Regions from separate parts of the Halomonas sp. 113 genome, predicted to be linked through region 1. Evidence: predicted binding sites of a transcription regulator. Region 1 holds the regulator's gene; each other region holds the start of a gene.

The links. Region 1 encodes LexA, which represses DNA repair genes until DNA is damaged. Its sites were predicted from a motif close to TACTGTNTANNTANACAGTA; they were not measured.
Region 2: YERSI8AC_RS03560 (LexA family protein) is a predicted target of LexA. The motif match lies at 3,549-3,568, and genes of this name have one in related genera.
Region 3: YERSI8AC_RS14350 (PA0069 family radical SAM protein) is a predicted target of LexA. The motif match lies at 4,617-4,636, and genes of this name have one in related genera.

Annotation. Positions count from the first base shown of each region.
Region 1 is NZ_LR881453.1:2,758,676-2,765,164, reverse strand. It holds gene moaE (molybdopterin synthase catalytic subunit MoaE) at 1-421, shown strand, start outside; gene YERSI8AC_RS12970 (ribonuclease J) at 639-2,249, opposite strand; gene purU (formyltetrahydrofolate deformylase) at 2,480-3,334, shown strand; gene YERSI8AC_RS12960 (energy-coupling factor ABC transporter permease) at 3,374-4,045, shown strand; gene lexA (transcriptional repressor LexA) at 4,054-4,734, opposite strand; gene YERSI8AC_RS12950 (TetR/AcrR family transcriptional regulator) at 5,002-5,694, shown strand; gene YERSI8AC_RS12945 (L,D-transpeptidase) at 5,672-6,208, shown strand; gene nagZ (beta-N-acetylhexosaminidase) at 6,272-6,489, shown strand, end outside.
Region 2 is NZ_LR881453.1:718,997-725,485, forward strand. It holds gene oadA (sodium-extruding oxaloacetate decarboxylase subunit alpha) at 1-930, shown strand, start outside; gene YERSI8AC_RS03550 (sodium ion-translocating decarboxylase subunit beta) at 941-2,263, shown strand; gene YERSI8AC_RS03555 (IMPACT family protein) at 2,494-3,120, opposite strand; gene YERSI8AC_RS03560 (LexA family protein) at 3,120-3,500, opposite strand; gene ccmA (cytochrome c biogenesis heme-transporting ATPase CcmA) at 3,698-4,318, shown strand; gene ccmB (heme exporter protein CcmB) at 4,432-5,100, shown strand; gene YERSI8AC_RS03575 (heme ABC transporter permease) at 5,115-5,882, shown strand; gene ccmD (heme exporter protein CcmD) at 5,882-6,073, shown strand; gene ccmE (cytochrome c maturation protein CcmE) at 6,070-6,489, shown strand, end outside.
Region 3 is NZ_LR881453.1:3,032,245-3,038,733, reverse strand. It holds gene ctaD (cytochrome c oxidase subunit I) at 1-635, shown strand, start outside; gene YERSI8AC_RS14365 (hypothetical protein) at 640-996, shown strand; gene YERSI8AC_RS14360 (heavy metal translocating P-type ATPase) at 1,044-3,194, shown strand; gene YERSI8AC_RS14355 (winged helix-turn-helix domain-containing protein) at 3,187-3,486, opposite strand; gene YERSI8AC_RS14350 (PA0069 family radical SAM protein) at 3,528-4,601, opposite strand; gene YERSI8AC_RS14345 (SDR family oxidoreductase) at 4,771-5,502, shown strand; gene YERSI8AC_RS14340 (DinB family protein) at 5,563-6,102, shown strand; gene pgi (glucose-6-phosphate isomerase) at 6,235-6,489, opposite strand, start outside.

The DNA of each region.
Region 1 (6,489 bases):
TCCAATGGACTACGGCTATGACGATGCCTTGGCGGGGCGTAGTGATATTGGCGCGGTGGTGTGTTTTACCGGCTTAGTGCGTGATTTTAATGAAACGCCGGACGTCACAGGGTTAACGCTGGAACACTATCCGGGAATGACCGAGCGTACGCTGACGGAGATCGGTGAACAGGCTTGGCAGCGCTGGTCGCTCCAAGCGGTGCGGATTATTCATCGTGTCGGTTACCTGGGACCAGGCGATCCGATTGTGCGCGTACTCGTAGCCAGCGCACACCGGCGTGAGGCGTTCGAAGCCTGCGATTTTATTATGGATTGCCTGAAAACCCAGGCGCCTTTCTGGAAGAAAGAGCACTCTGCCCAGGGCGAGTATTGGGTCAAAGAGCGTCACTCTGATCAACAGGACGCAGCGCGGTGGGAGTGAAGTGCCGCGTCACTGTGCTCGTTGCACTGACACGAAACTGTCATTGCGAACGCAGTGAAGCAATCTCGGGGGTAGGCGCCACCGCTGGTTGAGATTGCCGCGTCGCTGCGCTCCTCGCAATGACATAATAAGAAGGCTCCTCGCAGTGACACGAAACTGTTATTGCGAACGCAGTGAAGCAATCTGGGTTTTATAGCCGTCGTTGAATGATGCCGCTCTAACGGTTAGCGGCACTTTCATACGCAGCAGGTTCTGGCATTTCGGCGGCCATAATCTGTAGATGCACGTCGGGAAGGTGCTGCATATGCTCCGCCAGCCACTGAACCATGCGAGGCTGTAATGCTTGGCGCAAGTCGGCAAGCGTCTCTGCTGCAATCTCCTCAAGCTGATCATCCAGCCAATCATTAAAGCTATCTTCATCCAGCGGGCTGGCCCCCGAGGCATCCAGCATCAAACGGCCAATACGCGCCCATCCAGTGTCAGTCGCCGTCACTGGCAGCGCTAAGTATAAGCTACCGCGACGGGCCTTGTTGGCGTCGTGCACGTCAAGACCAGGATGGGGCACCACGCTGTTTTGACTGACTATGCAGGGCGGCTGCGGATAGCGCGACTCACAGCGCAGCCCGTGACTGTCAAAGCAAATTAGATCGCCGTTCACCGGCGCCAATGGAGCGCTAATGCCTAGCTGTTTGGCAATAGTCTGATGAGCCTGCTGATGGCGTGCTTCGCCATGCACCGGTATGAGATGTTTTGGCCTGACCCACTGATACAGCTTGATCAGTTCATCCTGGGCGGGGTGCCCGGTAGCGTGCAGCTCAGGGTGGTTGAACTCGTCGTAGAGGTTGACACCTAAATGCGCCAAACGCTTTTTAAGCTGCTCAATGGGGCGTTCATTGCCAGGAATGGCTTTAGCCGAAAAAATAACGTTATCGCCCGGCTGAAGATCCACAAAAGGGTGGCGACCCTGGGCGAGACGCTGTAGCGCAGCACGGGGCTCGCCCTGGCTGCCGGTGGCGATAATCACCACTTCATCCGGGGGGAGATAGCCTAGGTCATGATTGGGCACCAGCGGCGGTAAATCATCCATATAGCCGAGCCCCCGGGCAACGCTGACCATGCGCTCCATTGAACGGCCCATCAAGCTAATGCGTCGGCCACACTTCTGAGCGGCGCGCCCTATCGCTAACACCCGGGCAAGGTTACTGGCAAAGCAGGAGACCACCACCCGGCCCTGGCAGTTGCCGAGGGTTTTTGTCAGGGCGCGGGCGACGTCCCCCTCGCTGCCGGAGTGCCCGGGCATGGGGGCGTTAGTGGAATCGCCCACTACCAAGTCAACCGGGGCAAGCGCCTTGAAGAGGGCTGCACTGATCGGCGTGCCGATAATCGGTTCAGGGTCGAGTTTCCAGTCGCCGGTATGTAAAACGCGATAGCCACCGGCCATCATTATTAGCGCACAGCTTTCGGGAATCGAGTGGGTTAAAAGTAAATAGCGCAGCGTGAATGGCCCGCTCTCTAGGGCCTCGCCAGGTTCAATGACATGGATAGCCGTACTGCTAAGCTGATGCTCGGCAAATTTTAGCCGCAACAGGTCCGCCGCCAGCGGTGTGGCGTAAATGGGGCAGTTCCACATCGGCCATAGCCAGGCTGCGGCACCAATGTGGTCTTCGTGACCATGGGTGATAAATAGCGCTTTGGGCACGATCCCTAGTGCTTTCGGCGTATCAAGATTGGGTACCTGCAGCGGCGAGTTGGGAAGATCCTGGCGGATCATCATGCCGCAGTCCACGGCTATCCAGTGATCGTCATAGCCGTATAGCGTTAGATTCATTCCAATCTCACCGCATCCCCCCAGCGGCAACATGCGCAGCGGTGGACGACGACGGGGACGAATTTGAACGCGTGGTGAATGCATCTGTTATGAAAAACCTAAAAAGTAGTGACTTAACTATACGGGAAGGCAGGGGCAGCTAACAATCATCCATGGCCTTCCGATACACTATGCGACCTAAGCCGCTGGTTTGTCATAATTAACTTAGCAATAGGTCAAGAGTAGCTCACATGTCTCATTATTATCGTTTAGTGGTTTCCTGTCCTGACCGGGTGGGTATTGTTGCACGGGTATCGAGCTTTATTGCCCAGCAGGGCGGCTCCATTACCGAAGCCAGCCAGCACTCCGATTTAGAAACCGGCTGCTTTTTTATGCGCTACGAAATTCTGGCGGATTCGGTAGGTATGTCGGCGGAAGCGCTGCGTGCGGCATTTGAACCGATAGCCAGCGAATTCAATATGCAGTGGTCGCTGGTGGATACCCAGCAGCGTAGGCGCGTAGTGCTGATGGTGTCGCGGGAGTCACATTGCTTGGTAGATCTACTTTACCGCTGGCAGGCGGGGGAACTGGATTGCGACATTGTCGGGGTTATCTCCAACCATGATGATATGCGTTCGCTGACGGAGTGGTACGGTATTCCTTATCACCATGTACCGGTCGACCCCGACAATAAGCAAGCATCGTTTGCCAAGGTTCAGGCCGAAATCGACAGTGCCCGCGCCGACTGCGTGGTGCTGGCGCGCTATATGCAAATACTGCCCCCTGAGCTGTGCGCGCGCTATGCGGGGCGAGTGATCAATATTCACCACAGCTTTTTGCCCTCTTTTGCCGGGGCTAAGCCCTACCACCAGGCCTACCAGCGGGGGGTTAAGCTGATTGGCGCTACCTGCCACTATGTGACCGAGGAACTCGACGCAGGCCCCATCATCGAACAGGATATCCATCGCGTTAGCCACTGTCATACGCCTACTGATCTAGTCCGCTTTGGTCGTGATGTGGAGAAAGCCGTGCTCGCTCGCGGTTTGCGTTGGCACTTAGAGGATCGTGTGTTGGTGCATGGCAACAAGACAGTGGTATTTAGCTAAGTACTCTATAATGCCCGCCCATCAACCTGAGAGGCCGCCATGTCATTTGCGCAAAGTGTATTATCGCCCTGGGCGCTGCTGCTCACCTGGCTACTCTCGTTAGCAGTGATCGCATGGGCGCTTTGGGGGCGTCCCTGGCAGGTGTTGATAGCGGATTCAGCGCTTCAGCACCGCTGGCTGGGTGCTACGCTGGCGGTGATGCTGATGTGGCAGCTTCGTGCCCAGGCTGTTGATTGGCTAACGCTACACCTTGTTTTTACAGTATTGATGACACTCGTTTTTAAAGCGCCATTAGCGCTGATTAGCAACGTGCTGATCAACATTGCCATGGTGGTGATTGGCCGCAATGAGTGGATGTTGCTGGGGGCAAATGTGCTGGTTACCGGGATCGTCCCGGCGGCCGTTATTGGCACGGTATGGCGGCTGGTAGATCGCCGCCTGCCGGATAACTTGATGGTATTTCTGTTTGCCTGCGGCTTTTTTGGCGCGGCGCTGGCAACGCTGGGAGGAGGCTTGGCGGCGGTAGTGCTGATTATCGTCGCGGGTACAGACCCTGAGGCGATCTATCTCGCCCAGGAGTATGCGCGTTTTTTACCACTGCTAATGCCTTCAGAGGCATTTATTACTGGCATGCTGCTGAGCATCCTGCTGGTCTATCACCCAAACTGGGTGGCCACCTTCAATGACCACCGCTATATCGACCTGCAGTAGCGGATTTGTTAGCCGAGTGCCTGGCCGTTGCCACCACGAATTACGCCGACTCCAACGCCTTCAATATCGAGCGCTTGAGAGCGCAGGTCGATTTCAATGGGCGCAAAATCAGGGTTCTCTGCAAACAGCGTCACTTGATGCCCCTGGCGTTTGAAGCGTTTAACCGTTACTTCATCGTCCAGGCGGGCAACCACGATCTGGCCATCGCGAACCCGGTCAGTGCGATGAACCGCCAGTAAATCACCTTCCAAAATGCCAATATCCTTCATGGAAAGGCCGCGTACGCGCAGCAGATAGTCAGCTTTGGGAGTGAAGTACTCGGCCGGTAGCGGGCAGTAGCGATCAATATGTTCGGCGGCCAAAATGGGGCTGCCGGCAGCTACTTCCCCGATCACAGGCAGGCCAGTGGGTGGGGCTTCCACGTTGGTTGTGGGTAAGGCGGTGACTGCGCTATCCAGGACTTCTTGAGGTTCCTGGTTGGGCAGGCGGATGCCGCGAGAGGTGTTGCGGATAATGCGAATAACACCTTTGCGTTCCAGCGCGCGCAGGTGCTCTTCAGCCGCATTGGGTGAGCGGAAGCCAAGTGCTTTGGCAATCTCGGCGCGGGTAGGAGGGTAGCCAAATTCGCCCATGGTCTTAACGATAAAATCAAACACGTGCTGTTGGCGAGCGGTTAGCGGACGCGACATACCAGACTCCATAAATAGTGAATAGACAGTAACAAGTTAAATGTCGACTTAATCAATAAGTGTTTAAGTATACAGTATGTTCCTCTGTCCAGTATATGGCTTGTCAGTGCCTATTGCCGATGTCTATGCAATTTTTCTAATCGTTTGAAACTAAGTTTCTGCTTATTTAATACGTCACATTTTGTCAATAAATCAAGCGTTGAGCCCGCCTACGTTATGGCATAGTATTTTGCTATGTTTTAAACACCTGTTTCCCTGGAGAGCGACATGGCTCAATCTGATACGGTGACCCGTATACTCGACACCGCCGAGGTGCTGTTTGCAGAGCGGGGTTTTGCTGAAACTTCGCTGCGCAACATCACTAGCAAAGCGCGGGTTAACTTAGCCGCTGTTAATTACCATTTTGGTTCCAAAAAAGCCTTGATTCAGGCCGTTTTTGCCCGCTACCTGGATCCGTTTAGTCAGCGCTTTCATACTGCTCTAGATGAGCTCGAGGGCCAACACGCCGGGCGCGTTATCCCGCTGGAAACACTGCTCGAGACCATGGCAACTACCGTTCTCGCGGTGCCCGCCGAGCGCAATAGTTTGAAAGTGTTTATGCGCCTGCTGGGTCTTGCCTACAGTCAAGCACAGGGACATCTAAGACGTTATATCCAGGAAGAGTATGGCGATGTGTTTACACGCTTCACCGAGCTTGTGCGCAAAGCAACGCCGGATCTGCCTGACGCCGAGCGTTTTTGGCGGCTACACTTTGTGCTCGGCACGGTAATCTTTACCCTGTCTGGCCTCGATGCGCTACGCGATATCGCGGAGAAGGATTACCACGAGCAGGTCTCTGTGCGTGATTTGGTCAGGCGATTGCTCCCGGTAGTGGTGGCTGCTATGAATGCGCCGTTACCCATAGCCCTTGACGGTGCCAAGCCAGAAGAAGGAAAACATGCGAACTCCTACGCTAGCTGAGCTACCTCCAACGGAACATATCTGGCTGGAGATCGATACTACCGAACAGTTGCTGCGCTGTTGGCGAGGGCCAAAAGTGCTCCATGAGTGTTCTATTTCATCCGGTGCTGCCGGAAGCGGGGAGCGCAACGGCAGTGGTAAAACCCCCCGCGGGTGGCACTATGTGCGCGCGGCCATTGGCGGTGATATGCCCGAAAATGCGGTGTTTCGAGGTCGCCGCTGGACGGGCGAGACATTTTCGCCCGAACTCGCCGAAGAGCATCCAGAGCGTGACTGGATTCTGACCCGCATACTGTGGCTGTGTGGCTTGGAAAAGGGCGTGAACCGCGGTGGTCAGGTGGACTCGCAACGGCGCTATATTTACCTGCACGGGACGCCGCCTGACGAGCCCATGGGCGTTGCTGCGTCCCACGGCTGTATTCGTTTACGCAATAGTGATTTGCTCTATATCTTTTCGTTAGCGTTGCCGGGCACCCCTGTTTGGTTGCACGGTGGACGCCAGTCCTTTGACTGATCAGATTTTGACACCGCTAGACGATCGTCTAGAATCATCGCCCCTTTTCATGGACCTATCACGATGACTCAACCGTTAGGCCCGGTCATGCTTGACCTTGAAGGCCCAAAATTGACGGCTGCAGAAAAACGCTTGCTGCTAGAACCGACGGTAGGGGGCGTAATTTTGTTTGCCCGCAACGTTGAAAATGGCTATCAGGTTCGCAAGCTCTGCAGCGATATTCGCCGTGTGCGTGCTGATTTACTGCTTGCCGTGGATCAAGAAGGCGGTCGCGTTCAGCG
Region 2 (6,489 bases), 2.0 Mb from region 1:
CTGATTGCTCAGGTGCCCGGCGGTATGCTGACCAACATGGAAGGCCAGCTCAAAGAGCAGGGCGCGGGCGATAAGCTGGACGACGTGCTCAGCGAGATTCCCCGCGTGCGCGAAGATCTGGGCTTTATTCCGCTGGTGACGCCCACCTCGCAAATCGTCGGCACCCAGGCGGTCATGAACGTGATGATGGGCGAGCGCTACAAGTCGATCTCCAAGGAGGTTCAGGCGCTGCTCAAAGGTGAATATGGTGCTGCCCCAGCACCCTTCAACGCCGAATTGCAAAAGCGCGTCTTGGAAGGCGGTGAGCCGATTACCTGTCGCCCGGCGGATAACCTCTCACCGGAAATGGATAGGCTAGCTGCCGAGCTGAAAGAGAATGCCAGCGCTGAAGGCATTCGCTTGGCCGAAGGCAAGCGCGAAGTAGATGATGTTCTGACCTACGCGCTGTTCCCGCAGATCGGCTTGAAGTTCCTTAAAAACCGCGACAATCCCGACGCCTTTGAACCTGCCCCCCAGGCAACTGACGCAAGTGCTGAAAAGACACCCGCCAAGGTGGAAAGCAAAGAGCCGGTGGCTAGCAGTGGCCCGGAAACCTATACCGTTAAGCTCAACGGTAAAGCCTTCGTGGTGGAAGTGTCTGAAGGTGGTGAACTGGGCGAAGTGCAGGAGCAAACGGCGGCCAGCACTGGCGCCCCCAAAGAGGAAGTGTCTGCACCCACTGGTGAGAGCATTGATGCGCCGCTGGCCGGCAATATCTTCAAGGTTAATGTCCGCCCTGGCGATAAAGTCGCTGAAGGGGATGTGGTGATCATTCTTGAAGCGATGAAAATGGAAACCGAAGTGCGTGCCAGTATCGCAGGCACTGTGTCTAAGGTTAACGTCAGCGAGGGCGACAGCGTAGCCGTAGGCGATGCGCTGATCGAGCTCTAAGGGCCCAGTAATGGATAAATTAGTAACGTTATGGGAAGGCTCTGGGCTATATAACCTTGAGCTTGGCCAAGCCGTCATGATCATGGTGGGGCTACTGCTGCTTTACCTGGCCATTTATAAGAAGTTTGAGCCGCTGCTGCTGGTGCCGATTGGCTTTGGCGGCATTCTGGCCAATATTCCCGAAGCAGGGTTGGCGATTTCAGCGCTAGACCAAGCGATCGAGGTGGCGAAACCCGCAGTGCTACAGCAGATAGCGGCAGCGCTGGGCGCGACGCTGGATCCGTTAGCGAATGCGGAAGCCTGGCGTGAATCGTTAAAAGTGATAGCCCACGATGGCGTCGCACCGGATCAGGTGCGTGCCGCACGTGATATCGCCGTGGGCGTCGGCTATAGCGATGGCATGCTTTACAACTTCTATAAAGTAGCAATTGGTTCAGGTATCGCCCCGCTGATTATCTTTATGGGTGTGGGCGCCATGACCGACTTCGGTCCGCTGCTGGCCAATCCGCGCACGCTGTTTTTAGGTGCGGCCGCTCAGTTTGGCATTTTTGCCACTTTGTTTGGTGCCGTGGCGCTCACCTCGATGGGCATCATGGATTTCTCGCTCAATCAGGCCGCCGCCATTGGTATTATTGGCGGGGCGGATGGCCCGACCTCCATCTACGTCTCCAGCGTGCTGGCGCCGGAGCTGCTGGGTGCTATCGCGGTGGCTGCCTACGCCTATATGGCGTTGGTACCGCTGATACAGCCGCCCATCATGCGTCTGCTGACCACCGATAAAGAGCGTCAAATCAAGATGACCCAGTTGCGGCCGGTCTCCAAGCTGGAAAAAATCATCTTCCCGCTTATGCTGCTGATTCTGGTCGCGCTGTTTCTGCCCGATGCGGCACCGCTACTCGGTATGTTCTGCTTCGGTAATCTGATGCGTGAGTGTGGCGTAGTCGAGCGCTTGTCGGATACCGCGCAAAACGCCTTGATCAATATCGTCACGATTATCCTGGGACTGTCGGTAGGCTCCAAACTGATGGCCGAGAGTTTCCTGGCATTTGAGACGCTGGGGATATTAGGTCTGGGTATTGTCGCCTTTGGTATCGGCACGGCCGCTGGGGTATTGATGGCCAAGCTGATGAACCTGGTGAGCAAAATGCCCATCAACCCATTGATCGGTGCCGCGGGCGTTTCCGCCGTGCCTATGGCAGCGCGGGTGGCGAATAAGGTGGGGCTGGAGTCCAACCCACATAACTTCCTGCTGATGCATGCCATGGGCCCCAACGTGGCGGGTGTTATTGGGTCGGCAGTCGCGGCCGGGGTAATGATTAAATACCTGGGTTAACTAGTCCTCTGCCATCAACGACATAGGGGTGTCATTGCGAACGCAGTGAAGCAATCTGGGGTTGGTTCTCAGGGTAGGCTTGAGATTGCTTCGTCGCAGGCTCCTCGCAATGGCCGGTGAGTGTCATCGCGAGCGAAGCGCGGCGATCTCGGTTTGTTTGCCACCGCAGAACGAGATTGCCGCGTCGCAAGCTCCTCGCAATGACATATGGGGCCCTTTCATCTGCTGCGTTATGCCTTTGGTGCAGAGAGAACCTCAATAGCACTCTTCAAGCGGTTTTCTAGCGGGGCAAGGTCAAGCGGGTAGTCTCGTGGCCAGCCAATGGTCAGGCGAACGCCATCACCATCGTAGTCGGCTTGCTCAATAGGGATGTCGTGCTCTTCGCACCAGGCGCGGGCAACCGCTTCATTGGCAAAAGTAAGGCGCAGGGTGTAGGTGTCGCGCTCAACCACTTCCCGGGTAGCGAGTGTCTCAAGGGCATGGCTAACCGCCTGAGCGTAGGCGCGGGCTAAGCCACCGGTGCCGAGCTTTGTACCGCCAAAATAACGAATGACCACACAGCCAATCTGGCCCAGTTGGCTCCCCTGGAGAACCTGATACATGGGGCGGCCAGCGGTGCCGCCAGGCTCGCCATCATCGGAAAAGCCAATCAGATTTTGCTCGCCGGGTGGCCCGGCAATGTAGGCAGTGCAGTGGTGGCTGGCATTAGGATGCGCGGTTTTCGCCGCATTCAGCAGAGTAGTGAATGCGTTGATATCGGGAGCGTGGCAGATCCAGGTGATAAATTGGCTCTTTTCTACTTCAATGTCAGCCGTGTGCCATGACCCTGTGGGTAACTCGGGAACCCGATAGCGCATTAATGCTCCGTAAAGGTAGTCTCACTTTTCACACCCATTACCATGCCGAGTACCTGAATATCCCGGTTGTGCAAAAATAGCGCTGGCTGCAAAGTATCTTCTGGCCATAGCTCTACGCCAAAGCGGCTGATAGAGAGCTGCCTCAAGGCGATCGTTTGCTGGTTTATTTCGGCAACGGCAGTTTCTGTCTGGGTATCGTGTTGATAGCGCCGGATAATAATGACATCGCCATCGAACAAGTTGCAATCACACAGTGCATTGCCACGCACTTTGAGTGCATAGGTATTGCGTCGGGTAATGCTAGGCGCCATTGCGTAAGGGCGCGGTGTCGGTTGTCTACGGCCAAACGTAACGGTAGGTGCTGCCATCGATAGGGTCATCAAAGAATCTCCATTGCATGTTCTTTCATACAGTGGTTTTCATTGTAGACCTGTTTTTGCATACAGTGCCAGAGATAATTGCTCTCACGACATATTGATGAAGATCACGCTGCGACCCAGCGCCGCATTGTGTGAGTGGCGAGAAAGGGGCTTTACGTGTAGAGTTCGACGCGAAATCAATATGCCAGGAGAGACGCTTGAGCCTGTGTCTACAAGCCCGACAGCTTGCCTGTGAACGCGATGACCGCTGGCTGTTTCAAGGGTTGGATCTGGAGGTTCGCAGCGGTGAAATAGTGCGAATTGAAGGGCCCAATGGTAGTGGTAAAACCAGCCTTCTGAAAATTCTCTCCGGCCAGCTCAGTGACTACCAGGGCGAACTGTTCTGGAATGGCGCTGCGATGAACGAGACACGCGAACATTTTCTCGCGAATCTGCTCTATTTAGGACACGCACCAGGCATTAAATCAGGGCTTTCACCGTTAGAAAATTTAGCCTGGTACCAGGCCTTAAGCGGGGAAAGCGGTAATGAAGAGCAGCGCCTGGAAGCTCTTGAACGGGTTGGGTTGGCAGGCTTTGAAGATGTGCCCGCAGGGCAACTCTCAGCAGGGCAACAGCGCCGTGTGGCTCTGGCGCGCTTAACGTTAACGCCGCGCGCCCTATGGGTACTGGATGAGCCTTTTACCGCGATTGATCGCCACGGCGTCGCTGATCTAGAAAGACAGCTGGTTGCCCACGCTCAGGCGGGGGGCTGTGTGTTAGTAACGACACACCACGAGTTAACCGCTTCACCGTTGCTCAGACGGATATCCCTAGGGTAAAGGAGAAAGGGTTGCACAGCTCTTTACATGGCGCTTCAAATAGCTCTTCACAAAGCTCGGAGACCACCCAACAGGTTTCAGCAGTGCCACTGCGTGAGCATAATGGTGGGTTAATGACCGCAGTGAAGGCCACGCTCGTGCGTGACTTAACGCTATTGCTGAGACGTCGTGGCGAAGTGCTCAATCCACTGGTGTTTTTTGCCCTGGTGATCACGCTGTTCCCGATCGCTATTTCGCCCGACCCTGAGCTGTTAGCGGTGATTGCTCCAGGTTTGCTGTGGGTCGCAGCTTTGTTAGCCGCGCTGCTTTCATTAGACAGCCTGTTTCGCAGCGATTATGACGACGGTAGTCTGGAGCAACTGCTATTGGCGCCGCAGCCGTTAGTCGCGCTAAGTTTGGCCAAAGTGGCCGTGCATTGGCTGCTGACAGGCCTACCGTTGGCGCTGATGGCGCCGATATTGGGTATTATGCTGGCGCTGCCGGCGGGCAGCTACGCCGTGCTGGCGCTGTCGCTTGCCCTGGGTACGGCAAGCTTGAGTTTGATTGGCGCCATCGGTGCGGCGTTAACCGTTGGCTTGGCACGGGGTGGAGTGCTGCTCTCGCTACTGGTGCTGCCGTTGTATATCCCGGTGCTCATTTTTGGCGCAGGCGCGGTGCAGGCGGCCATTTTTGGAGAGGGTGTCTCCGCACACCTGGCTATCCTGGGCGCGCTGCTCGCCGCCTCACTCATGTTGGCGCCGTGGGCGATTGCCGCATCGCTGCGTATCAGTATTAACGGTTAAGGACAGGACACGCTATGTGGGCCTTTATACATAAGCTGGGATCACCCAAGTGGTTCTACGGCATTAGTGCCAAATTACAGCCCTGGTTTTGGGCCGCGGCGGCGCTGTTGATCGTCACTGGCTCGCTGTGGGGGTTGGCGTTTGCGCCAGCGGATTACCAGCAGGGTAATAGCTTCCGAATTATTTACGTCCATGTGCCGGCGGCCTTTTTGGCTCAGTCTATCTTCATTGCCATGGCGGTTTCCGGCCTGGTGTTTATGGTCTGGAAAATTAAAGTCGCCGATATGGCAGCGGCGGTGATGGCGCCTCTTGGCGCAGCTATGACCTTTGTCGCGCTGTTTTCCGGTGCCGTATGGGGTGTGCCCACTTGGGGAACCTGGTGGATGTGGGATGCACGGCTAACGTCAATGCTGATCTTGCTGTTTTTGTACTTGGGCGTAATTGCTCTGCGTGGGGCTTTTACCAGCCGCGATAGCGCCTCACGGGCAGCCTCGGTGCTGGCCATGGTGGGGGTGATCAATATTCCCATCATCAAATACTCGGTGGACTGGTGGTACACCCTGCACCAGCCCGCTTCATTTACGCTGACCTCGCGCCCGGCCATGCCTACTGAAATGTGGCTGCCTCTGGTCATTATGGTGCTGGGTTTCTACTGCTTTTTCATTGCCTTAACGCTGATGCGCACACGCAGTGAAATTTTGCGCCGCGAAGCTAACAAGCGCTGGGTACAGGAATTGGTGACCGGCCAAGTGGTGAAAGTACCGGCAGAGGAGGCTCGCTAATGGCGTTTGACTCATTTTCCGAATTTCTCGCCATGGGTGGTCACGCGCCTTATGTGTGGTCTGCCTGGGGCGTGACAGCGCTACTGCTGCTCGCCACCGTATGGCATGCGCGTGCTGAACAGCGCCAATTGATCAAAGGCTTGAAACGCCGTGCAAGACGCGCAAACAGCGCAAGGGGAAACGCCCAATGACGCCTAAACGTAAACAGAAACTCTTTATTATCCTGGGCCTTGTGTCGCTGGCCGCGATTGCCGTGGGGCTGACCCTGTACGCGCTGCGCGCTAACATCAATCTGTTTTTCAGCCCGGTACAGATCGCCCAGGGCGACGCGCCCATGGAGCGGCAGATTCGCGCCGGTGGCATGGTAAAAGAGGGTTCTGTATCCCGTGACCCTGAGAGCCTGGACGTCGAGTTTGTCGTCACCGATTACGTTGATGACCTGGAGGTCTACTACAGCGGCATCCTGCCCGACTTGTTCCGCGAAGGCCAAGGCGTGGTGGTGATCGGAGAGCTTCAGGCCGATGGTCGTTTGTACGCCGATAAAGTGCTTGCGCGCCACGATGAGAACTATATGCCCCCTGAAGTCGCCCAGGCACTTGAAGAGGCG
Region 3 (6,489 bases), 270 kb from region 1:
GGGAGAATGGTGCGCATCCAAAAGCGGCGCCAGATGCAGAGGTAGCCCCCGGTGATCCACCGCTGCACTCGCGCACCATGGATGGTCCAGGCTTATGGGCCATGTCGATCACGCTGCTGGCCAATGGTTCGTTCTTTCTCTCTTACCTGTTTGGCTGGTTCTATCTATGGACGGTGTCCCCTGAGTGGCGGATGCCTGAGACCTCACCGCTCTCCTTGGTGGGGCTGATCCTTGCCGGGGTGGCGCTAACTGCTGGCGTGGGAATTCTCGAAAAACTGGTGCGCGGTTTGCGCCAGGGTAAGGATGCGGGGCTGGCTGTGGGCATGTATTGCATCAGTGCCCTAGGCTTTGTTCAGGTTGCGATAACGCTTTGGGTGCTGTTGAGTGCAGACTTGGCGGTGACCGAAACCTCCCATGATGCGATCATTATGGTCGGGCTGGCCTATGCGCTGCTACACGGCGGTTTAGGCGCGGTGCTGACCCTGTTTCAGGGCCTGCGGGTAGGTTATGGCTATGTGGGTGCCCATGCGCCTTTCGAGCCTGCCGTGGTTGCCCAGTGGTGGCGCTATAACCTGGTGACGTTCTGGATACTCGTGGGCGCGCTTGCCGTGTTGCCGCGTGTGATAGGGAGCTAAGTTAATGTCCATCACGATGCAGCGGTTACATCTTACCCATCCCTTACATTTCGTCATTGGCTTAACGCTATGGTGTATCTGGTTCGTAGCCGTTTACGGCGGGCACGCAATAGCCTGCTCAGTTGCGCCGCCTGTTCCCGAGCAGGGCGTATTCACCCTGGTAAACGCTATGCTGCTGGTGGTTAGTATCGCGGCGATTGCGTTACTGGCGGTGCTAACAGTGGGTTGTTGCCGCATGGCTAGGCGCCATGAAGGGCGGCTGCGCTTTAATGCCACTGTTTCCGCCGGGCTGTATCTTTTCTCTACCTTAAGCGTTGTGTTTGCTGCAATGCCGATTATTGGTATTCCGCCTTGCCTGTAAGCGATGCGCTTAACAAAGAGGAAGAGCAGCTCTATACCCTCCACGGTATGTGGTGCACCAGCTGTGCCCTGGCCGTGGAGGGCTCTCTAAAGCGGCTTGAAGGCGTGCGTGAGGTTAGCGTCCACTACCCAAGCGCAACCCTCTGCATCAGCGGTACACCCGCCGCTGTCCAGCTCCCAACGCTCGCCCCAAAGGTTAAACGTTTGGGCTATCGGCTTACGGAACTTGAGCCGGTGGCAGATGCCCATGGACGTTTAGAAGAGGAGAGCCGCTACCTGACGCTGAGGTTAATGGTCGGTTCGCTGTTCGGCATGTGGACGATGCTCGCTTCACTATTGATATATGCGGGTGCATTGCCTTCGGAGCGGATTGAACTGGTGGTGGCGTGGGTATCGGGGGCATTCTCCTTACCTGTCGTGCTGTTCTCAGGCGTGCCGTTTTACCGGGCCGGGTGGCGAACGCTGCTCGCCAAGCGCCCCGGCATGGATGTTTTAGTTAGCCTGGGTGTTATCGGCGCGGTGGTGGTCTCGGTTTGGCTACTAGGGCGCGGTTCTGCAGAGGTCTATTTCGACACGGCGGTGATGCTGATTGTGCTTTTACTGGTTGGTCGGCTGGTAGAAACGCTGTGCCGTCACCGTGGGCTAAAAGCGCTCGATGCTCTGGCGCTTCCAAATGATGACATAACGGTTTGGCAGAACGAGCACTGGGGATCGGTTCCTGTGGATGAAGTGACGAAGGGAACGCGCGTCGAGCTAGAGCCCGGTGAGTTGATAGCCCTTGATGGGATTCTGGAAGCCCCAGGTTGGATCGATACTGCCTCGCTTACTGGCGAAAGCCTGCCTCGCTACTTTAATGCAGGACAGAAGGTCTACGCGGGCTGCCGCTACCTGGGGACAACGCCGATGGTAATGCAGGTGAGTGCTGGGGTAGGCAAGCGGCGACTGGATCGGCTGTGTGACGAAATGCGCCGCTATCAGGCCAAAAAAGGCGAATTGCAGAAACTCGCTGACCGTTTTGCCGCATGGCTAAGCCCACTAGCGCTAGTGCTAGCGATGCTAACGCTGCCCACTGCGCTGCTACTTGGGTTGGGCTGGGAGGATGCCTTTGTGCGCGCACTGTCGGTGTTAGTGGTTGCTTGCCCCTGTGCCGTGGGGCTTGCAGTGCCGCTGGCAAGTCTTGCCGGTAGTGGCCAGGCCATGCAGCAGGGTGTTGCGCTACGCGACCCGGCAGCGCTCGAAACCTTGGCTCACATTCGCTCGGTAGCGCTGGATAAAACCGGCACCTTAACCACTGGCAGCCACTCGGTGCTGCACTGGCAGGCCCGGGAGGGCATTGATAAGCACACTTTGCAGCGCAAGCTCAGAGCCGCTGTTGCTGGCAGCGAACACCCCTTGGCACAAGCGTTAGCGTGCTGGTCGGGCAGCCAACATGATCGACATCACGAGCAATGCGTGGACGTAAACGAAGCGCCTGGGGAAGGGCGCCATGTGCGCTTGAGCAACGGTGAATGGCTGATGGTAGGCAGCGCCGATTGGCTTTCTCGCCATCAGATAGCGCTGCCAGACCACGAGGAGGACACAGCGCTGGCCTTTGCTACTCAAGTGATGGTAGCTGATGGTGCAGGCTGGCTAGCCACGCTCTATCTTACTGATCAGCCAGTGGAAGATGCTGAAAAAAGCGTGAAACACCTGCTAGATGCAGGGTATGTGGTGGCAATGATCAGCGGTGATCGGGAGGGGGTGGTTAGTTGGTTAGGTGAACGGGTGGGGCTTGGAAGAGAAGCTTGCTATGCCCAGCGCTCGCCTGAAGCCAAAGCGCGGCTTTTGCAGGGGTTGCCATCGCCAACGCTCTACGTGGGTGATGGCTTAAACGATACCTTGAGCCTGGCCGCGGCAGATGTTGGCATCGCTCCATTAAATGCCAGCGAAGCCGCCCGCGAAGGGGCTTCCGCACAGCTAATGACGCCGGGGATGGGTGGGGTAGTCAAACTGCTCAGTATTGCTAAACGTACGCGACGCATCATGGTTCAGAATCTGTTCTTTTCAGCGCTCTACAATACCTTGGCACTCGGGCTGGTGGTGCTGATGGCGATCCCCCCGCTAGTAGCGGTACTCGCCATGGCGGCAAGTTCGCTGACGGTTACCCTCAACGCTGCACGACTGGCCTGGGCAGAACCGGATGAAAATGACACTAACTAGCATAGCCAAGCGCCTGTTTTAGCCGCTCAGCGTGTGTGGCCACCCAACGTGGATCTATCGCCCCCCAATCACGTATCTGGTAGCGGCCGATGTTGTGACGCTCGCCCTCATCTTTCGTAAATACGCACTCGATATCCAGCTCGGCAAGAGATGCAATCGTATCCTGTGCGGTGCGCCGGGGCATACCGGTGGCCTCGATCAACGTCGGCACACTGGCGACACCTTGTTCGATCAAATGGGCGACGTATAAGCGGCGGTAAAAACTCGATTTGGTTTTGCTTAGAGCAGGCATTCGGCTTCCTTTGCAGCTGATTTATGCGCGTGCTGCTTAGCTTAAATGAATAAATCCTGCTGCGCTCGTGGTGGGCGAAAATCCCGGGTGTTCAAGCCCTGCTCGGTGCGATCCTGCATGTTCCACTGACGGCTGGCGCGGGCAAAGCGTTGTGCAATTAAATCGGCAAATACCCCTTCACCGCGAAAGCGCTTACCAAACTTGGCATCGTACGCTTTACCGCCACGGCACTGACGCATTAGGCTCATCACTTTTGCGGCGCGCTCAGGGTAGTGCGCTTCTAACCACGCTTCAAACAGCGGTGCCACTTCATAGGGTAAACGTAGCAGCATCCAGGCGGCGGTTCTCGCCCCTGCACGGCTGGCGGCTTCCAAGAGCTTTTCGATTTCATGATCGGTTAGCCCCGGAATAACCGGCGAAATGAGCGCACCAACTGGAACACCTGCGGTATTCAGTTCACGAATGGCCCGCAAGCGCGCCTGAGGTGATGCCGCCCGTGGTTCTAATGTGCGTTTCAAGTTGGCATCCAGGCTGGTCAAACTGACAAACACGCGCACCAGCCGGTGTTCGGCCATCTCCGCCAGGAGTTCCAAATCGCGCAGCACTAAGGTGCTTTTAGTCACCAGCGTTACCGGATGGCGACACTCCAGTAGCAGCTCCAGCAGGCGGCGAGTGGTTTTGTAGGTAGCTTCTAACGGTTGATAACAGTCGGTGTTGCCGGAAAGGTTGATCGGGCGGCACACGTAATTAGGGTGGCACAGTTCTTCGGATAACCGCTCTACCAAGCCGCTGCGGGCAATCAGCTTGGTTTCAAAATCCAGCCCTGGGGATAAGTCCCAGTAGGCGTGAGAAGGGCGGGCATAGCAGTAAACGCAGCCGTGCTCACAGCCGCGATACGGGTTCAGCGAGCGATCAAAAGGTAAATCTGGAGAGCGATTCCACGACAAAGCACTTTTGCTCACCTCCTCACGCACTTCGGTAGCGATAGTCGTAGAGGCCTCTTCCCGCCACCAGCCGTCATCTTCCTCCTCGCTGCGGGTAGGCGCAAAACGATTGTGCGGATCGTACGTTGCCCCGCGACCCTTATAGGAGCTTGGTGTTCCAAGAGATGTCATGGTTCACCTCTTTTGATATGGTTTTATATACAGTAGTTGTAAGGTGACAAGAAATCAATAGCCAGCCAATTAATTAACTTGCAGTAGCGAAAAGGGCGCTACCCAATGAACTATCGTGGGTTTAATGTGCAAGGTGGGTTTGTGACTAAAGAGCCAGCGAGGAAACGTTATGTCGAAAGTGGTCATCGTGACAGGGGGAAGCCGAGGTATCGGAGCGGCCACCGCAAAATTGCTAGGCGCAAAAGGCTATGCAGTGTGCGTGAACTATCTTGCTAATAGGGAGCTGGCAGATGATGCGGCTGATTGCATTATTCGAGCGGGTGGTCGAGCGTTTGCCTGTCAAGCGGATGTTAGCAGTGAAGCTGACGTTATCGGCCTGTTTGATGCAGCAGAAGAGCGCTTTGGCAAGGTGACACATTTGGTTAACAATGCAGGCATTCTGTTTACTCAATCCAAGCTGGTCGATATCGACCTTGAGCGCTTCAACCAAGTGCTTAATAGCAATGTGGTCAGCTGTTTTCTGTGCTCCAGAGAAGCCGTCAGGCGCTTCCCAGCAGGTAGTGCAATCGTCAATGTCTCATCGCTTGCCTCGCAAACAGGCTCGCCCTCTGAATATGTTGACTACGCTGCATCGAAAGGTGCCATGGATACCCTAACCAAGGGGTTGTCTCGCGAAGTTGCTGGCTCGGGGATTCGTGTTAACGCCGTTCGCCCCGGTTTTATCTATACTGATATGCATGCCGATGGTGGAGAACCAGGGCGGGTTGATCGTTTAGCTCCCCAGATTCCTATGCAGCGTGGCGGTAGCGCTGAAGAAGTGGCTAATACCATCGCTTGGTTGCTCTCGGACGAAGCCTCTTATGTAACGGGGTCATTCATTGATGTAGCAGGCGGGCGGTGATGCTGTTCTTCCCCCATATTTCAAACGTTCTAAATAGATGCTGCTTTTGGGTCTTAACTCATGACACTTCAACAACACTTCGAACAGTTAGCCACTTATAACCAGTGGATGAACACTAACCTCTATGATGCCGCCGGTAAGCTGAGCGCCTCTGAACTAGCTGAAGAGCGTGGCGCGTTCTTCGGCTCGATTTTTGGCACACTGAACCACATCGCGGTAGCCGACACGATTTGGCTCAAACGGTTTGCAACACACGCCTCTTCTTCCGCAAGGACGCTTGAAGTAATGGTGGCACTACCTACGCCTGAGCGTCTTGATCAGATTCTCTTTGATGACTTGAAGGGATTGAAAGCGCATCGCCAATGGCTCGATACCGTGATTATTAACTGGGTATCGGCGCTGACAGACGACGATTTGAGTACCACGCTGAGTTATCACAACATAAAAGGAGTGGCCTCAAAACGGCGCTACTCAAGCCTGATCGTTCACTTCTTCAATCACCAAACCCACCACCGCGGGCAGGCATCTACTTTGTTCTCCCAAGCCGGTGTAGATATTGGTGTCACCGATTTGTTGAATCTAATTCCGGATGAGTCTTAAGGAGAAAGCTTAGACAACGGGAACCGAGTTACTGGAATTAGTCATTTATTACAAACCGAAGGTTCCAGGGTTGCGAAACGCCGTGGCTTGAGAAAGCCACGGCGTTGTTTTCTATCGATTTACCCTATCCGTTCAACGCTTCTTCCGTGATGGCTTCTTATCGGCACTGGCCGGGACGCTTTCCTTTTCGCCGTTGCCGCCATTGGGGAAGTGAGCGCGAACCAGTTCCAGCAGACCTTGAGTCGAGGTGTCGAAGTCAGCTGCGTTGGTGTCGATGCGCTCGCTGATTTCACCGGCGATGCGCTTGCCAAGCTGCACGCCCCACTGGTCAAAGGAGTTGATGTTCCAGATCACCCCTTGCACAAACACCTTGTGCTCGTAGAGCGC